DNA from 2 places in the Pseudoalteromonas sp. SR44-8 genome. Region 1 is predicted to be linked to the other one. Evidence: predicted binding sites of a transcription regulator. Region 1 holds the regulator's gene; the other holds the start of a gene.
The links. Region 1 encodes MetJ, which represses methionine synthesis genes. Its sites were predicted from a motif close to TAGACGTCTAGACGTCTA; they were not measured.

Region 1 (10,363 bases):
AGTCTAGGCTAACTTCATCTAAAGGATAGGGAATAAGGCTGTCAGCTTCGATTTCTATTTGCGACTCAAGCTCTGCATCGCTAAGCGTAACATCCATAAAAATTACTTTCGTAATGACGGTTTGTCCCGATACTGCAACTGCTGCCGAACGAATTGACTTTGGTAACTTACGCTTTAATTTAGTAATGATATTACCAATCGCCTCAATATCTTGAATATTGCGCTCAGCCATTGTACCTTTTGGCATTGGCTCAATTGCTAACGCTTCGAGCCTATAGCCACTGTCCGTTTCATTCAGTAACACTGCTTTTATAGCATGTGAACCGATATCTATCCCTACCATCATCGATGAAGACTTACTCAATAGTTGACTTAGCATGTTCGCAACTTGGCCTTTGTTTTAAGAATAAACAAGTTATAATTTTTATATGAAAAAATACTATTCATTTTTTAATCAATATATACTAGCAGTCTCCGATTCTAATTGGGAGTCCATTTAGGGAAAATATAAGTGATTTTATTAAAACGAACTTTACAATTTTTTATCATCTGCGCGTTTTTAGGGCTCATTACCTTAGTAAGCCTTTATTATTACGTTAAATCTGATATCCCCAGTGTGCAAGTTTTAAAAGACGTGCAATTACAAACTCCTATGCAAGTCTTTTCGAAAGATGGTTTGTTAATCAACCAGTTCGGTGAAAAACGCCGCATTCCAGTGACTATAGAAGAGATCCCACAACCACTCATAAATGCTATTTTAGCCACTGAAGATAACCGTTTTTATGACCATATAGGTATAGATCCTATAGGTATTTTACGTTCAGCGCTCGTATTAATTTCAACTGGTGAGAAAAAACAAGGCGCAAGTACTATAACAATGCAGTTAGCTCGTAACTTCTTCTTAACACGTGAAAAGGCCTATATTCGTAAAGTAAAAGAGATCTTCATTGCGTTACACATTGAGAACTTACTTACCAAGGATGAAATACTCGCTTTATACCTAAATAAAATAGAGTTAGGTAATCGTGCTTTTGGTATCGGAGCCGCTGCACAAGTCTATTATGGTAAGCAACTAAACGAGTTAACTTTAGCGCAAATGGCAATGATTGCAGGCTTACCAAAAGCGCCTTCAGCTTTAAATCCGATCAGAAACCCAGTTCGCGCCAAGGCACGCCGTAATGTGGTACTCAGACGTATGCTTGATGAAGGTTATATCTCTCAAGCAGACTACAACCAGAGCTCTCAAGAACCAATTACGGCAAAATTTCATGGTGCCGAAATAGACTTATATGCGCCTTATATATCTGAAATGGTGCGTGCAGAAATGGTCGCTCGTTATGGCTACGAAAAAGCATATAATACCGGCTTTAAAGTTTACACCAGTGTTGAATCTGACGTACAAGCCGCAGCGCAAAAAGCACTCGTTGATAATCTCCATGCATACGATATGCGCCATGGCTATCGTGGCCCAGAGCAGCAACTGTGGGATTTTGAAACGCAACCTGCCCTAAGCTCTAGTGAAATTTTAGCAAAGCTTGAGCCGGTAAAAGAAATTGCCCCGCTATTAACGGCAGCAGTTTTGTCTGTAGGAGAGCAAACGGCAACAGTGTTATTAAAAAGTGGTGAGCAAGTCACTCTAGACTGGGATAATCTCAAATGGGCGCGCAAATACATTACGCGTTACCGTCAAGGTTTCCCACCAAAAACAGCTGCTGACATACTCAATCCAGGTGAGCAAATTTGGCTACGTAAAAATGACGATGGCAGTTATCTACTCAGCCAATTACCTGAAGCCTCAAGTGCATTAGTATCGCTGGATCCGAATGATGGTCGCATTAAAGCAATTGTTGGCGGTTATAGCTTTGAACAAAGCCAATATAACCGAGCCGTGCAAGCAAAACGTCAGGTCGGCTCTAACATTAAGCCGTTTATTTATTCTGCGGCGCTGAATAATGGTTATACCTTAGCGTCTATTTTAAATGATGCGCCAATCAATCAATGGGACAAGAGCCTAGGGGTTGCATGGCGACCAAAAAACAGCCCTGCGGTATATAACGGCCCAATCCGTATTCGTCGTGCTTTAGCACAATCGAAAAACGTTATTTCGGTGCGCTTACTGCGCGGTGTAGGCTTGCAGCGCACAGCTGATCACCTATTAAAATTTGGCTTTCAAAATAATGATATCAATCGCAGTGAATCGCTAGCTTTAGGTAGTGCGTCAATCACTCCTTTAGAGCTTGCCCGTGGCATGAGCACATTTGCCAATGGCGGTCATTTGATCACCCCTTATTTTATTAATGAGATTCAAGACTCTGCAGGTAATGTGTTATTTAAAACAAAACCATTATTAGCGTGTGATCCTGTTACGCCTCAGCTAACAATGACTCAATTTGAGTCCACTACAGGGTTAAATACCAGCCAAACAGCAAATCATTGTGCGCCGCGCATCATATCTAAACAAAACGCGTTTTTGATAGCTGATGCGATGAATAGCGCAATTTGGGGGGGCGGTAGTTGGGCCCATAAAACGGGTTGGAGTGGAACCGGTTGGCGTGCTCAGGTATTAGATCGTCGCGATCTTTCCGGTAAAACGGGTACTACTAATGACTCTGTCGATACTTGGTTTAGCGGCTTTAACCGTAATGTTATGACCTCGGTCTGGGTTGGATTTGATAATCCAGGTAACCCGCTTGGTCGCTCGACGTATAACAACAACATGGATAATACCCAGATCTCTGGTGCAGAATCTGGTGCTAAAACAGCTCAACCGGCATGGATTGACTTTATGCGAGTAGCACTCAAAGATAAGCCAGAAGCACCAATCGAGCCACCTGAAGGATTAGTGTCGGTACGAATCGATCTAGCAACGGGACTCTTGAGTCAAAAGAACGATTACACTAGTCGCTTTGAATACTTTGAAAAAGGCACCTCGCCCACTAAGTATGTGATGCCGCATGTAGAAAACGTTTTTGAAGAAGAGACTAAAACAGAAGAAGAGCTGTTTTAATATTACTATGTCGCGATATAAAATCGCTGCTACATAAAAAAAGCGCCAATCGGCGCTTTTTTTATTTTACAAACTCAGAGCTCATTTTAAGTTTTGTATTAACCAATATAAATCAGAATGCACGCCTGCTGCGGTAACTTCTTTGCCTGCACCAGGACCTTGGATCACCAACGCATTATCGCTATACCACTGACTGTTGATAACAAAGATATTATCACCTGGAGTTAAGTTAGCTAAGGCATCACCCTGTGTTGCATAAGCCAAACCGACTTTGGCTGTTACTTTGCCATCAGCAATTGTTAACGCACCGGTATAACGCAGTACTTTGTTTTCTTTGCCAGCTAACTGCGCTTTTTCAGCAATAAAGTCATCAAGCAACTGCTTATTAGCTAAAAAAGACTGCCAATCACCTTGCGCTAGTTGCTCTGGCATCAACGGTGTTAAGCCAATCTCATCAAGCTCTAAGGTGAGCCCTAATTCACGTGCTAAAATTAATAGCTTACGCTGCATATCACGCCCTGATAAATCTTCCCGTGGATCAGGCTCGGTATAGCCCATTTTTTGCGCTTGCAACACTAAATCGGAAAACGCTACACTGCCATCATAACTGCTACACAACCACGATAAAGTGCCTGAGAACACGCCTTCAATATGGGTAATACTGTCGCCACTGTTTTGTAAATCAGCTAACGCAAAATTAATTGGTAAACCCGCACCAACACTGGTGTTATAACGCCATAATAAGTTACGTTCAGCTAAATTACGGCGTAAATTTTGATACCAGTCATTATTTGCAGTGCCCGCATATTTATTAGCACTGATCAGGTGACAATCTAAATTAACAAACGCCGGGTAAAGCTTACTAAACGCTTCACTAGCAGTAATATCAATCAGCACTTTGTGTTCGTAATCGAGTTCGCTGATACGTGTCAGTAAATCAGCTTCTTGGTAATCTATTGCTTCGTTTTGCCACTGTGACTGCCATTGCTCAAGCACGATACCACTTGGGCTGAACAACATAGAGCGCGAGCGTAATAAACCAACCAGCTTAACGCTGAAGTGTTGCTGCAAACGATTAAGCTGCTGACTTAGTTGCTCAATAAATACTTCACCAACATTACCAAGGCCAGCAACAATAATGGCAAGCTCTTGGCCTTTGTTAATCAACTTATCATGCAATAAGGTCAATACATCACTATCAATAGATTGATCCGTTAGTAGTAATATGTAGTCTGCGTCTTGATGGCTAAAGCGCGGCACTAAACTTTGCTCACTAAGCACTTGCGTTGCTTGTTCAAATAATTGCGCTACATCATTTCGTGGCGCCACAACAGCGCAACCATGTAAGTTCGACTCAATAATATTAGCGCGCCCTTGCAAATGACTCACCACCTGATGAGTCGCTGCTGCCGGCACTAGTAAGTAGGTATCGCCGTTTTTAATAAAATGATGCAAGCTGTGTTGAATAAGCTGACTTAATTCGCCAATTTCACCGCCACGCAGCTGATCAATACGCAGTAAATCAATATTTTCTAAGGTAGTGATAAAACGCTTAGCTTTGCTGTAACCTTCTTTGACAATTTCTGTCGCGCTAGCTTCGCTGTCGTAACTACTGCGAACGACTAATTTGATATCAGTATTTTTTAATGGCGAGAGAGTTTTAGCATGTAACACTGGGTTGCCCAAACGCGCCAGTAAGTTTGCTTGGCCACGACATACTTTAGAATACTTAATCGCTTTTTTTACTTTACGAGGGTCGGTACTAAACACCCCTTGGGTATCAGTCCAAATTGATACCTGACTAGCATGACAATAACTGCTTAACAAAGTCGCGCTGTAATCACTGCCATTGCGCCCCAAAGTAACTGTATTTGCTTGGCAATCAGCGGCTATAAAACCAGTAACAATATTAATGCAATTGGCTGAAATTAACTCGGCACAGGCTTGTTGATTTTTTTGATGTAATAATTGCCCATCATTAAGGGTAAACAATTGACGAGCATCAACATCTTGAGCTGCAACATTTAACTGTTTTAAATAGCTAGCCAATAATCGTGCCGACCAAACTTCACCGTGAGCAAGCAATGCGGCTTCCTGTAAGCTTTGCTGTTGAGTTTGCTGTGCAATTAAGGCTAGCTCTTGTTCTAATACGTTTAATGCCGTATGTCGCGCTGCTGGACTCAATAACTGCTCGATCAAAGTACGTTGATGATTATCAAGCTGCAATAAAATATCACTCACTGCCTGTTGATCACCTTGCTGGTAACTCTGCCATAGCGTAACTAACGTATTAGTAGTTTTACCGGCTGCGGATACCACCACACAATCACCGGCTTCCGTATGGGCTAGAATAATATTTGCTACGGCCTGATAACGCTCTGCAGAACTAAGGCTAGAACCACCAAATTTATGAACTATATTTACCATTTTTTATTACCACAAAGCCGTATGTGCAGGAGTCAGTTTAAATGAGCTTGATTGCTCATCATCTTGTTGTTGAACAGAGGAAGCGATTACTTTTGCGCCGTGCTGAGCTTGACCTGGTTTCACTTTATTGAATACACGATCTAAGTCAGCGATTAAATCTTTTACATCTTCAATGCCCACCGAAATACGGATCAGGGTATCACCTACTCCCGCAGCAAGACGAGCAGTTGCCTCCATACCTGCGTGGGTCATAGTTGCAGGGTGACAAATCAAACTCTCAACCCCACCTAATGACTCAGCTAAGCTAAATTCTTCTAAGCTGGTCAAAAATTCTGCAGCATCATTAATATCACCTTTGATATCAAAGCTTACCATGCCACCAAAACCACGTTGCTGCTGTTTAGCGAGTTCATGCTGTGGATGAGATACTAATCCAGGGTAATATACTTGGCTTACATAAGGGGAGTTTTCTAGATATTGGGCAATAATAAAGGCATTTTCTTGATGCTGACGTAAACGAACATTCAAAGTACGTAAACCACGTAACGTTAAGTAGCTATCAAACGGGGCACCGGTAATGCCAATGTTATTAGCCCACCAAGCAAGCTCATCACCCAACTCTTGGGTAGCGGCGATCACCGCACCACCAACAACATCTGAGTGACCGTTAATATATTTAGTGGTCGAATGCACCACAATATCAACACCAAACTCAATTGGGTTTTGCAAAGCAGGTGATAAAAATGTGTTATCGGCACCAACCAACGCACCGCACTGCTTAGCAATCGTGGTGATCGCTTTAATATCGGTTAACCGTAAGATAGGATTACTCGGTGTTTCAATCCAAATTAGCTTTGGTTTTATCTCAAGAATTTTTTGATGATTTTCAGATTTAGTTAAATCTAAAACCACTAACTTTAATAAGCCACGCTTTTCAAGTGAGGTGAATAAGCGGTAACTACCGCCATAGCAATCATGTGGGATCACTAAGGTATCGTCACTGTTTAGCAGCTGAGTAGCTAAATGCACCGCAGCCATGCCCGTTGCAGTGATAATCCCCTTAGCGCCACCTTCAAGCTTAGCGAGCGTTTCAGCGAGTAAATCACGGTTTGGGTTGCCGCTACGGCCATAATCATATTGGCGCTTTTTATCAAAATCAGCAAATGAGTAGGTGGTCGATAAATGAATGGGAGGCACAACCGCGCCGTGATGTTTATCTGCATCAATACCATTGCGTACTGCAATGGTTGCTTTATTCTTTTGACTCATACCGTCACCTACAATTAAATGGATGTTTAGACGTCTAAAAGGTTAGAGGATCAAATTTAATAAGTCAAAGCATTTATGCGGTTTTAGCCGCAAGATTAGAAGTAAAAACATTTAAGCCGCTAGATGGCTAAAAAACAAGTATTTGACTATCTTTTTTAACACGATAGAATTTCGCCATCTTTGCGCTGCAAAAGGTCGCGCAAACAATTAACAACCTGAGGCAACGATACATCCTATGGCTAAATGGAATGGTGAATATATTCACCCATACGCAGAACACGGGAAAAAATCAGAACAAGTTAAAAAGATCACCGTTTCGATCCCGCTAAATGTATTAAAAGTTTTGACTGATGAGCGTACTCGTCGTCAAATTAATAATCTTCGCCATGCAACAAATAGCGAATTACTTTGTGAAGCATTTTTACACGCATTTACTGGCCAACCACTGCCAAACGATGAAGATTTACGTAAAGATAATCCAGAGAAAGTGCCTGAAGAAGTGAAAAAAATCATGCTTGAAATGGGTCTCGAAGTACCTGTACTCAACGAAGATTAAGTTATCATTTGTATATATTCCTGCTTCAGGAATGGGCTACAAAAAAACCTCAGTAACGTAAGTTACTGAGGTTTTTATTATTGTGCCATTACCAATTGCAGCTAAGCAGCTACTCCATGTAGTTTTCCGGCATATCAATTTGTGCAACACCAGAATCAATTGCCGCTTGCGCTACTGCTTTGGCAATGCGCGGTAATAAACGCGGATCCATCGGTTTTGGAATAATATACTGCGCACCAAATTCAAGTGTCTCAACACCCGCCGCTTTTAATACTTCCGCTGGTACTGGTTCTTTAGCAATGCTACGAATAGCGTCAACCGCAGCAATTTTCATTTCATCATTAATTTTGCTTGCACGCACATCTAGCGCACCACGGAAAATAAATGGGAAACACAGCACGTTGTTAACTTGGTTTGGATAATCTGAACGACCCGTTGCCATGATTAAATCATCGCGAGCACCATGAGCAAGCACTGGTGAGATTTCTGGATCTGGGTTTGAACAGGCAAACACTACAGGTCGATCAGCCATTAGCTTAAGATCGTCAGGAGAAAGTAAATTCGGGCCAGATACACCAACAAATACATCGGCATCAGCAATAACATCTTGCAGTGTGCGCTTATCTGTATTGTTAGCGAATAACTGTTTGTACTCGTTTAAATCATCACGACGAGTATGAATAACGCCTTTACGATCTAACATGTAAATATGTTCACGCAATGCGCCACACTTGATCAGTAGCTCCATACACGCAACCGCTGCGGCACCGGCTCCTAAACAAACGATAATCGCATCTTCGATTTCTTTGCCTTGTACTTCAAGTGCGTTGATCATACCAGCAGCCGTTACAATCGCGGTACCGTGTTGATCGTCGTGGAACACTGGAATGCTACAACGCTCGATCAATGCTTTTTCTATTTCAAAACACTCTGGCGCTTTAATGTCTTCTAAGTTAATACCGCCAAACGTATCAGCGATGTTAGCAACTGTATTGATGAAATCTTCGGTGGTATTGTGTTTCACCTCAATATCTATCGAATCTAGACCCGCAAAGCGTTTAAATAATAACGCTTTACCTTCCATAACCGGTTTTGAAGCCAATGGACCTAAGTTACCTAAACCTAAAATAGCGGTGCCGTTAGTAATAACCGCAACCATATTGCCTTTACCGGTGTATTTGTAGGCATTAGCGGGATCAGCAGCTATTTCACGTACCGGTTCTGCAACACCGGGGCTGTATGCGAGTGCAAGATCCTGTACGGTTTCAGCTGGCTTTGTAAGCTCAACGCTAATTTTTCCTGGAACGGGGTGCGAATGGTAATGTAAAGCTTGTTCACGAAAGTCTGACATAACGCGATTTTATCCTGCAAGTAAGTTAAGTTGAAAGTGAGAGTAAGCAGTTCTTATATCTTATAGGGAACGATACCTATATTATAATTAAATTCAAGCAATATCAGGTCTATCCTGTTATATGCTATATCCGTTAATTTTATGCGTTTTGTCAGCATTTTTTGCAAAAAAGCTTCAATTTTCGGCTATAAAAACGCCACAAAGCATCAAAAAACCCATCTTAAAATGCTCATTATGCAACGCTTTAAAGCAAAAATAATGGCCCATGACTAAAAACCATCAAAGTAAGACGTTAACAACATTTAACCGCAAAAGACCTAACTTTACCGACAAAAACGTTTAATTTATCGCTTTAACGAGAATGACAATATAGTCAACAAATCACTATTTGTCTGTTATTTACTCGCTATACTGGATATAAAAGTGGGAAATAGTCACAACATAATGAATGCGTAAAGCTGGAGCACTAGAGCAAGAAATAAAGACTAAAAGGCGGTGTTTTTAATAAATAGCAGGCATAAAAAAAAGCACCCTAAGGTGCTTTTTCCGACAAAACAACAAGAATTACTTGCTGCTAAGTGAACCGAAACGCTTGTTAAAGCGATCAACACGGCCACCTGTGTCTAAAACTTTTTGCTTACCAGTGTAAAACGGGTGACACGCAGAACATACGTCTAAGTGAATGTCTTTACACAGAGTAGAACGAGTTTCGAATTTATTTCCACATGAACATGATGCTGAAATTACTTCGTACTTAGGGTGAATACCTTCTTTCATAGAAACCTCTAGTTAAGGCCGCATCGCTCTCCAAACCCGGAGTCTGGCACCATACGTCGTTAAAACAAATTATTTAGGACGCGTATTCTAAGCAACAACCCCACTTGCTACAAGCTTTAAATGTCGTTTTTGCTAATAAAATGAACAAAAGTTTTAAAGAAGATATTTGCAGGTAGGTTTTCAGCCATAATTTTAGTACATTAACTCCCTTATTCGTTCTTGTTTGGGTTGTTATGAGTTTTGTTGAAGTTGCTATAAAAGTACCGTTGCATCGCACCTTTGATTATCGCATTCCAGAGCAACTCGATGGTTTATCGGTGATGCCTAAAGTCGGTGCGCGGGTATGGGTGCCATTTGGTAATCAGCGCAAAGTTGCGGTAGTACTGGCGCTAAAAACCAACACCGATGTGCCGGTTAATAAACTTAAAGCAGTGCTTGAAGTGATTGATGATGAAGCCGTTTTATCAGAGCGACATATCGAATTATTGCGTTTTACTGCGCGCTATTATTGCTACCCACTAGGTGAAACAATTCATATCGCCCTGCCTGGCGCGCTGCGTCAAGGACTGTGCCCAGATAAAAGCAGTATTAGTATGGTGGCACTAACTGAAAAAGGCGCTAAATTACCGTCTTTAAAAGCAAAGAGCCAACTAAGCTTACTCAAACAACTGGCAGATTCGGGTAAATCATCACTTACAGAATTAAAAGCGCTGGGGTTTAGTAAAAAAACTATCGACAGCTTACTTAACAAGGAGCTGATCAGCCAAACGATTGAACACGACAACCAATGGCAACAACAACTTCCCACCGTAGGCACTAAGCCGACTCTAAATAAAGAGCAAGCAGTAGCCTGTACCACCATTAATCAAGCGGTCGGTTTCAATAGCTTTTTACTAGAAGGTGTCACTGGCAGTGGTAAAACCGAGGTTTACTTACAATGCCTTGAAGAGGTTTTAAAACGCGGTGAACAAGCACT
Region 2 (10,363 bases), on a different contig from region 1:
GCACTGCTGATTTAGTTTTAGTTTTCTTAGCAGGTGCTGTTGCTGCAGGTTGTGCAGACGTATCGCCTGAAGTTAGCTGCTCTGTTAATTCAGCAACTTCTGCAAGGCGCAAGTTTTTGCCGCCGTCGATGCTGTACCAACCAGGTTTGCTGGTGATTTCAGGTTTCTTACCATTGGCTGCTTGGTATGCTGCTTCAAAGGCATTTAATACTTCTGTTTTGTCTAGTTTGCTCATCAGAGGCCCTATACGTTGTAAACACAGATTGAGAATATTTATTTATACCTATTTTTGACTTACTTTTCAATTTTTTGCGATTTTCCTTCCATTTTAGCCCTATAAACGCCAAAATTTGCACAAAATTTAACGCTAATCTGGAATAAAAAAATGCAGCGCAGAGAATTTAACCAATTACTAAATACCATTTTAAGACCTGATTCTATTCAAGACTTTTGCCCAAATGGGCTACAAGTCGAAGGACGTGAACAGATTAAAAAAATTGTTACAGGTGTCACTGCTAGTCAAGCATTAATCGATGCTGCAATTGCACATGGCGCAGATACAATATTGGTTCATCATGGTTACTTCTGGAAAGGTGAAGCGCAACCTATTACCGGTATGAAAAAGCGTCGCATAGCTGCGTTACTTAATCATGATATCAATTTATTTGCCTATCATTTACCTCTTGATGTGCATCCAGCAATCGGTAATAACGCGCAATTAGCACAGCTACTTGATTTAGAAATACTCGATGGTTTGGAGCCTGTAGCAAATAGTGTCGCAGTCAAAGGGCGTTTAAAAATCCCAATGAGTGGTGAGCAATTTGCACAAAAAATATCAACAGTGCTCGCTCGTGAACCTTTGGTTAGCCTAGTACGTGATGAGCTAATTGAGACCATCGCTTGGTGTACTGGAGGTGGTCAAGGTTATATTGATTTGGCTGCTAGCCAGGGGATTGATGCCTATTTAACAGGCGAGGCTTCAGAGCAGACCATTCACAGTTCTCGTGAGCAAAAGATCGATTTTTTTGCCGCAGGCCATCACGCCACCGAACGCTATGGCATAAAAGCGCTCGGTGAGTTATTGGCTGAGCAACATGGCTTTGATGTAACCTTTATTGATATAGACAACCCAGTTTGAGTTGCCAGCTACTTCACTTTAAGTGAGTGAGATGTTAAAGCGCTTCTGGATCAATCCAGCGGCGCACACTTATCCACGTACTACCGATTACTTCATGCCAATAACTTGTGACTGCCTTTAATACTTCAACACTCGGAATATATTGTTTGTGATGAGGCCACGCTGAGAAATCGTAAAAATCAGTGGCGGCGGGAATAACATCAACGCCTTGGCTATTAAATAGATCTTTTGCTCGTGCCATGTGACTTGCCGAAGTTACCAGTGCAACTTTAAAATCAACTAGAGCAGGTGCTAAAAGCCGTGCTTCATCGGCGGTATCCATAGCCGTAGGATTTTGTTTAATACGCTGCGCATCAATACCTAAACTTATCGCGGTTTGTTGCATCAAACTACTGTTGGTCACTTTATTGTAACCGCCACCTGAAACAATAAGTTGAGCTTGTGGGTACACATATGCTAAGCGCATACCTTCGATTAGGCGGCTTTTAGCACAATTACCAAGTTGGCTATTGGCGTTAAGTTTTGGGTTAGGATTTATATCACAACCAAGTACCACTATTTTATCGAGTATCGGCTGTTTACTTGTATCAAAAATATACTTTAACTGTGAATTTGGAGCAATTATTTTTTGACCAATAAAAGGGGTACTAATCAGCAATAAACTGGTGATTGCGATTAAACCAATAAATACGCTGACTTTCTTGGTACGCAGTGCGATTAATAAGCAAACAAAGCACAGTAGAGCAAACAGAGGCAATGGCATCAGCATTGCACCGAGGATTTTTTTCAGTTCAAACATCACAGTAGCACACATAAAGGGGTTTTCTGTATGCTACTGGGTTAAACCTATTTTATCGACCGTTATTTAACTTACAGGTATTTAAAAAGTGGCGATACACTGGGTTATCTTTCATATTCTTTTTCATGGCTAAATACATTGGACGGGTTAATCCCAGCGCGCCTAATGGAATCGACTTAATGAGTCCTTGGCTTTCATATGGTGTTACTAACCAATCCGGTAATGCTGCAACCCCCATTCCGGCACTGACAAGCTGAAAAATGAGCAAGCCCTGATCTACGGTTTTCAAGGTGCCATCAAAACGTGCATTTTGAATAAAATGTTTGAAGATATCCTGACGCTCTCGTGGAATAGGGTACGAAATAATCGTCTCGTTTTTCAAATCAAGTGCCGTTACATAGGCTTTTTTCGCTAGTTCATGATCAGGAGCAACAATTAATTTAAGTTTAAAATCAAATAAATGTGCGTATTCAAGTTTATCTGGTTCACGAATGTCTGAAGTGAGTACTAAATCTAATTCATCACTGAGCAGATCAGGAATAGCGTCATAACTAAAGCCGCGCTCATAATCAACTTTGATATCAGGCCAAAAGTTATTGAATTCTTTAATTGTTGGTAATAACCAATGAAAACAAGCATGGCATTCAACACTAAGTCGTAATTGTGAAATTGGTTGATTAAGACTTTCTTTTAAACGGCATTTGGTTGCTTCAACACGCGGGAGTACTTCGCTGGCAAGTTCAAGTAATAGCATACCTTGTGGGGTAAAGCGCACCGGTTGAGTTTTACGTTCAAATAGTTGGCAATCAAGTTTGTTTTCTAAATCTTTGATTTGATGAGACAAAGCGGATTGAGTCAAAAATAATTCGCGTGCAGTATTTACCAAGGAACCGGTTTCTTTCAAGGTTGCGATGGTCTTTAAGTGTTTTACATCAATCATCTTTAATAATTCTCATGGTAAAGGTGAGTTTAACTCAGATTACAGCCATAATACGCCTTAAATTAAGATGCATCAACGTCTAGATGGCTATAAACCCCATTTTTTTACGTGAAATTTACAAACATACTATAGCATCATATTTGACAGCGTTATCATTGCGTTTTTTGAGTTTGCAAAAAAATATTTCCATGAATTTACCTCAAGTTGAAACTGAGGAAGCATCAATTGTTTGATGTCAGGTATAGGTTTATGGTTTTAGCTATCTAAACAGCTGGAAGGGAATTTCAACATGGCACAATTACATAACTTAGGTTTTCCTCGCATAGGTAGAAAGCGTGAACTAAAATTTGCAGTAGAATCATACTGGGCTGGTAAAATCAGCCAAGCGCAGTTGCTTGAACAAGGTAAGACGATCCGCGCAGAAAATTGGGCTCTTCAAGCAGATGCTGGGATTGATTTATTACCGGTAGGTGACTTTGCTTGGTATGACCATGTGTTATCTACCTCTTTATTGATTGGCGCAGTGCCCAAGCGTCATCAAAAAGCGGATGGTAGCATTGATCTTGATACATTATTTCGTATTGGGCGTGGTCGCGCACCAAGCGGTTGTTCATGTGCAGCAAGCGAAATGACAAAGTGGTTTAATACTAATTATCATTACATAGTTCCAGAGCTAACTCATGATCAGCAGTTTCAACTAACCTGGACTGAGTTATTCGAGCAAGTTACTCAAGCACAAGCATTGGGGCACAATGCAAAAGTAGTATTGGTCGGCCCAGTCACTTATCTTTACTTAGCAAAATGTGCAGGTGAGGAGTTTGATAAACTTAGCTTACTTGAAAAACTATTAGCTGTTTATCAACACGTGTTCGCTAAATTAGCGCAGCAAGGGATTGAATGGGTACAGGTTGATGAGCCTATATTAGGTTTAGAGCTGACAGAAGATTATCAAGAGGCATTAAAAACAAGCTTTCGTGCACTTGCAGGTCAAGGCGTGAAGTTGTTACTTGCTAGTTATTTTGACTCAGTCACTGCCTACTTTGATGATATTGCAGGTTACCCCGTTGATGGCGTACATTTTGATTGTGTTGCAACAAATGTTGATGTTGCAAAACTAGATATATTATTAAGTACAGATCAAGTTTTATCATTAGGCGTAGTAAATGGCCGTAATATTTGGCGTACTGATTTAGAGGTTGTATTTAATAGCATAAAAGACATTGCGCTAAAGCGCGGTGATAATCTATGGCTTGCTCCATCTTGTTCTTTACTGCATACACCGGTTGATTTAGAGCAAGAAGAAAAGCTCGATGATGAGCTTTGTTCATGGCTTGCATTTGCAAAACAAAAAGGCCAAGAGTTGTCATTATTAAAAGCCGCGCTTGAAAGCAATGATAGCAGTGAGCTCGTTGCTTATTCAGCACCTATTAAAGCACGCTTAACCTCTACTCGTGTAAATAATACAGCTGTACAACAGCGTGTAACTGCACTCACCGCAAAAGACGGTAAGCGTAATCATGCATTTTCTCAACGTATTGAAAAACAACATGCAGCACTTAATTTACCGCTACTGCCGACCACCACGATAGGATCATTTCCACAAACTCAAGTAATCCGTCAAGCACGCCGTGATTATAAAGCCGGTGAATTATCTGCGGATGATTATCAAAGGCAAATGAAAGCAGAAATTCGCTACGCTGTTGAAGAGCAAGAGGCGCTTGATTTAGATGTGTTAGTGCACGGCGAAGCGGAGCGCAATGACATGGTTGAATACTTTGCTGAACTACTAGAAGGCTTTGCATTTACCCAGTTTGGTTGGGTGCAAAGCTACGGCTCGCGATGTGTGAAACCACCTGTAATTTGGGGGGATGTATCACGTGAACAAGCGATGACGGTTCAGTGGACAAAATACGCACAGTCGCTGACGAGTAAGAAAATGAAAGGCATGCTAACAGGTCCTGTAACTATTCTGTTTTGGTCATTCATTCGTGATGATTTAGACAAACCCACCATCGCTAATCAAATTGCACTTGCGTTACGTGATGAAGTGGTCGATTTACAAAATGCCGGTATTGATATTATTCAAATTGATGAACCTGCATTTCGTGAAGGTATGCCGCTTAAATGTAGCCAATGGCAAGCATATTTAGAATGGGCAGCGTATGCATTTAGGGTCTCAGCAAGCGGTGTGAAAGATGAAACACAAATTCATACTCACATGTGTTACGCCGAATTTAACGGTATTATTGCCGCGATTGCAGATATGGATGCCGATGTGATCACCATTGAAACCTCACGTTCTAACATGGAACTACTTGAAGCATTTGAGAATTTTGATTATCCAAATGATATTGGTCCAGGTGTATATGATATTCACACTCCGAATGTACCGGATATTGCATGGATGAAAACGTTGATCCATAAAGCCGCACGAAAAATACCGGTTGCGCGTTTATGGGTAAACCCGGACTGTGGTTTGAAAACCCGTGGTTGGGAAGAAACGCGACAAGCTCTTGATAATATGGTTAAAGCAACCAAAGAGCTGCGTGAGGAGCTGCAGTAAAGAACATCTCCTACGATGTAAAGCCCTAACAAAACTTAGTTAGGGCTTTTTTTGTTGCTCTGATTTTAGTTCATCTTCATCGGTTGGTTTTTTAAAATCCATTTTTGCTGAGTGTTTGATCAGCAAAATATTACCGATAATGATTGCCAACACTAAGATGATGATGAGTATATGCCAAATTTGCATGGTGATCTCTAATGAGTCATTTATAAGTACTCAGTGTAGCAAAGATTTCTAGGGTTAAAAACGTCTAGAAAACGACAGCGAAATAAAATCAAGACCTGGGTTTGGTCTTTTAAACCCTGCATTTGAATAGTGTAAATAACGCACCGCAGCTTTGGTTTTTCCAAAATCAGCAATAAAGCCTAGTCGGTCTTCAAACTGGTAGTGGGTACTCACATTTTTGCCGGCGAAGTGAGTGTCATTGACTAATGAAATTCCTATGCCGGCTTCGAAATACAGAGGAATACCGCGCACTGAGCTGATCAGATGTTGAAATACCGGGGACATTGCAAGGACAACATTTGTCTGATGGCTATTATCTGCGCCGTATTCCCAAATATTAATACTTGATTCTAAGTAAATATGGGTATTTTCAATTAATGATTGTAGTGCCGGAGCATGGTATTGGTATGCCAATTTTAAGCCTTTAACATCACCTTCCCCCTGAATGTAATCAATGGCATAGCCATGAGGGGAAAGTGTATAGGGCGCACCATAAGATAGTCTGCTGAACATGGAAATAGATAATAAAATCAATACAGTTAATGTTTTAAATAACATGGTAAAGCTCTTTAGATGAAAACGTTATTTACAAAATAAGGGCGTGGGGGAGGCTAATTCAAGTGGCATAAATTCACAGACTCTGTGTGTTATTGCATGAGCTTAGCTAACAATATGAAATAAAAAGATTAAATCAATTGATGCCGTGCTGGCACTAATAAGGTGCTATTTTGAGGCTTTTTAATCTCTTATGAACAGCGTAAATTACGCTACAAGATTTACTTAGGACTTATCAACAATGATTTCACTTGATCGTTATTTATTATTAATCGCGCTAGTTTTTAGTGCTTCCTTGTTTGCGCAAACACAACAGTCACCTAATCAGTTATTAACTCAGGTAGGCGATCAGCTGTTTAGTGAAATTGGCAAAATAAACAGCCAAGGCACAGCGAGTAAAAGTGACATGGCACACATTGTTGATCAGTATTTAATGCCTAATATAGATGTTAAATTTGTTTCCTATAAATTATTAGGTAAGCACATTAAAGGTATCGATCGCCAACAAGCGACTGCATTTATAAGTGCAGTGGAGCATTACTTAACCACTACCTATGCTAGTGCATTAATGAAATATACCGGGCAAGAAATAAAATTCGAAGAGAGTAACGATGCTGCAGAGGGTGAGTTTGCCACGGTTAAGACGCAAATTATTGCAGATAATGCGCCAACGATTGACTTACACTTTAAGCTTCGCCAAGGTAAAGATGGTAGCTGGAAAGTATATGATATTGTCGCTGAAGGTATTTCGTTACTCAGTGCAAAGCAAAAAGAAGTTATTCAACGAATTTCAGAAGTTGGCCTTGACCAAGTGACAGCTGAGCTTAACAGTAAGTAATCATTTCCAAGTAAGTCTCCAACCTAAAGCACCATGCAGTGTTAACTGCATGGTGCTTTGTTATTTTCTTTTAAAATCACACGGTTTGGCTATAGCGTGTGGTTTTGGGTATGCTAGAATAAGCGCTTACATACCCACTGGTATCACTAATTTACTGGGGTACTTAAAATTATATTAAGCGCAGTGTCAGTTTGTAGTTGTTAAACTCTTTTACTGACCTTTGTACCGAGCAAGATAGACACTGGAGTTGTGTTTTTTTAATGGAAAATGTACTTATTTGGCCTAAAGAATACCCGTTATTAGTCAAAGGACTTATTGAGCAAAACGGTGCATTTATTTTAGACGCTTTAGAAGCATGGCCGGCTTGTCGCTCGACTGAAGAAGACAATGGCGTGTGTACCACTGTGCTACCGCCTATCTATTATTTAACCTGGTTAACTCCCCTTGAGCCATTTGAAGAGTGTTTTTTCCAACATATCTGTGAATATGATGAAGCCGCTCAACAGTATATTTCGGCAGCTAAAGATTACTATTTTGATAACGAGTATAGCCCAGAGAGTTTAGTGCTATTACTTTGCCAACGCCTTGAAAAATATGCAGCTGTAGCGTCACAAACAACGATAGAAACACCCGTTACGTTATTATCTCAGTTATTCTCAAAACGCTATTTTACAATCATCGAGTATGCGCTCAATGCGGGCAGTAAAATGAGTGCTGAAGATGCTTTGGCACTGTGGAAAGAAGTTGATTTTCGTGAACGTTTTAGCACCTTTATACCTGACTCAATCGATGACGTTAATGCGTTAAGTGAATTAGCGGCGAAAAAAGTTGCTGGTGGAAAGGATTATTTCACCTTATTGACCCAAGTATCACCAGATGTTGACTCAGTGGTGCTATTAGAACAAGCACTGTTGGCGCATTTGCGTTTTGACACAGCTAAACAAACGATGGCGATGCGTTTTATAGAGCAAGGTGCAACAGGCACGTTGGCGGATGAAAATGGTAAAACGGCCTTTATGTGGGCAGTTGAAAAAGGGTTTGTTAATTTAGTACAAACCTTATTAGATAAACAAGATAAAAAACAACGTGATGCCCTTGGTAACAGTGCTTTACATTATGCGGTACTAGCAAAAAATGAACCTTTGATGGTGCTATTATTGAAGTCTGGCTATGACTTTCGTGTTCGTAACTGTGATGGCTTAAGTTGTTATCGTTTAGCAGTGAGTGTTAAAGCCAGTCAGTTAGTGAAATGCTTAGAGCGTGATTTTGGTATTAAAGAATTATCGCCGGATGGACAATTTTCGCGGATCAAAAAAGTTCACGCCTTACATGCCATCGTGACTTTATTGTTGCCGCTACAGTTGTTTTTCTTTTTTGATGATACACTTGCGATTAAAAGTGAGTTGACGCTTTGCTTGACTATATTAGCTATAGTTTGCTTCTTTTTTGCAATGAGTTTGAAGCGCTGCGCTTTATACCCGCATATTAAACACCCATGGGGGTTATTTGTACTGCGTTGTTGCTCATTGATCAGTTTAGTTGGGCAGCTAGGCTTAGCAAGTATTGTGGCATTGGCAACGTTAAGTGAAGTTGTTTAAGCTTCTTGCATGCACCGTAGACAAAAACGCGCTAATTAAGCGCGTTTTTTAGTTGTTATACCAATCGTGTTAAGTTACTGACCATTTAGCTCGCTAGAATGGTTAAATATTTAAGTCGTTTGGTATTAACTTTAGTCTTTTTTATTAAATTCATGAGCCGCTTTTTCTGTTGCTAACTCATCTTTTAGTTTTTGAATTTTTAGTCCCAGCTCTTGACCGCGGTGACGTGCATAATAAGTACAACCAATAAACATCATACTGGCGAACAGCAGCTCTAAAACGACCCATATTAGTTGTTCTTGTGCGACCCACAGTAGGGTAAAACCGTGAATAAAATAAAACATAACGATAAAGTTTGCCCACGCATACGTATAAGGTTTATCTTGAATGATGCCTTTTAGCGGCAGTAAAAGCGGCAGAATATACACAACAAAAATAAATCCATTGCTATGACCTTCTCTAGGCTCTAATAAAAACAACCAAAGTGGCATCAGCAGTAACAAGCCAATATAACCAATTATTGCAATACGTTGAAAACGGATAGTGATAGCCTTTTTCGGCGTCAGTTGTGGGTTTAAATCGCTGTGCGATGTCATTGTAATTTTCTCGTAATTTTAACTAAGCGTTGGCCAACGCTTTGGCAAATTTTAATTTCGTCTTTACTTAATTGCGCGCTATTTTGTGCACCAGCAACATGGCTTGCACCATAGGGAGTGCCACCGGTTTGTGTGGCAAGTAACTCAGGTACTTCATACGGCACACCCATTAACAGCATACCGTGGTGTAATAACGGCAGTGACAAATTAAGCAACGTTGCTTCATTGCCACCATGCATGCTACTTGATGATGAGAATACACAGGCTGGTTTATCTATTAATTGCCCTTTTAACCATAAGTCGCTGGTGGTTTCCCAAAAAGCTTTGGCTTGTGAGGCCATCATACCAAAGCGAGTAGGTGTGCCAAATGCTAACCCATCACACTGGATTAAGTCATCTTTGCTGATCACAATATCGTGAGGTTCTCTTGCTACAAAGGTTCTTAGCAGTGCAGTACCGCCTTGGCATTCAATCGACTCTGCAATCTCATGTGCCATGGCTGCAACAGAGCCGTGACTTGAATGATACAACACAACAATAGTGACGCTCATTAAAGTACGCTTAGTACGTTTTCTGGTGGGCGACCCAGAGCGGCTTTATTGTCATTTACCACAATAGGGCGCTCAATTAATTTTGGATTGCTAACCATGGCTGCAATGAGTACGTTTTCATCATGCTCATTTTTAAGGTCTAGGTCTTTGTAAATATCTTCTTTAGTGCGCATTAGTTCACGAACTGAAGAAAACCCTAACTGTTTAACTAAAATGCTGATTTGCTCATGATTCAGTGGAGTTTTTAAGTATTCGATTATCTCTGGCTGAATCGATTTTTGTTCAAGTAGAGCTAATGTTTCACGCGATTTTGAACAACGTGGATTATGAAAAATAGTAACAGACATAGTAACAATCCAATTAGATAAAGTAAGGCTATTTTAGGGCAAGCAGCACCAGACTTAAAGCCTTGCGAGCTCTTTTTGCATTTGTCGGTATTGCGTTAACAATGCTTTGAGACGTTGTTGTTTAATTAGCTCTTGCGGTTCTACAAAGTTGAGTGCTTTTTGTACTTCGTCAGCGGCTTTTAAGTAGGCGCCGTATTGTGCAAGAACGTCGGC

Region 2: a site for MetJ is predicted at 2,950-2,967, ahead of metE (5-methyltetrahydropteroyltriglutamate--homocysteine S-methyltransferase). Genes of this name have one in related genera too.

The regions. Positions count from the first base shown of each region.
Region 1 is NZ_JACJDS010000018.1:79,877-90,239, reverse strand. Features, by position in the region: gene H5183_RS10950 (pilus assembly protein PilM) at 1-379, opposite strand, end outside; gene H5183_RS10945 (penicillin-binding protein 1A) at 512-3,007, shown strand; gene metL (bifunctional aspartate kinase/homoserine dehydrogenase II) at 3,089-5,434, opposite strand; gene metB (cystathionine gamma-synthase) at 5,441-6,703, opposite strand; gene metJ (met regulon transcriptional regulator MetJ) at 6,939-7,259, shown strand; gene H5183_RS10925 (malic enzyme-like NAD(P)-binding protein) at 7,369-8,610, opposite strand; gene rpmE (50S ribosomal protein L31) at 9,175-9,387, opposite strand; gene priA (primosomal protein N') at 9,621-10,363, shown strand, end outside.
Region 2 is NZ_JACJDS010000040.1:19,904-30,266, forward strand. Features, by position in the region: gene H5183_RS17515 (hypothetical protein) at 1-235, opposite strand, end outside; gene H5183_RS17520 (Nif3-like dinuclear metal center hexameric protein) at 386-1,138, shown strand; gene H5183_RS17525 (ElyC/SanA/YdcF family protein) at 1,173-1,937, opposite strand; gene H5183_RS17530 (LysR family transcriptional regulator) at 1,990-2,877, opposite strand; gene metE (5-methyltetrahydropteroyltriglutamate--homocysteine S-methyltransferase) at 3,167-5,440, shown strand; gene H5183_RS17540 (DUF2897 family protein) at 5,480-5,626, opposite strand; gene H5183_RS17545 (acyloxyacyl hydrolase) at 5,681-6,223, opposite strand; gene H5183_RS17550 (phospholipid-binding protein MlaC) at 6,462-7,058, shown strand; gene H5183_RS17555 (ankyrin repeat domain-containing protein) at 7,319-8,656, shown strand; gene H5183_RS17560 (DUF2069 domain-containing protein) at 8,788-9,252, opposite strand; gene wrbA (NAD(P)H:quinone oxidoreductase) at 9,249-9,803, opposite strand; gene arsC (arsenate reductase (glutaredoxin)) at 9,803-10,150, opposite strand; gene H5183_RS17575 (M48 family metalloprotease) at 10,205-10,363, opposite strand, start outside.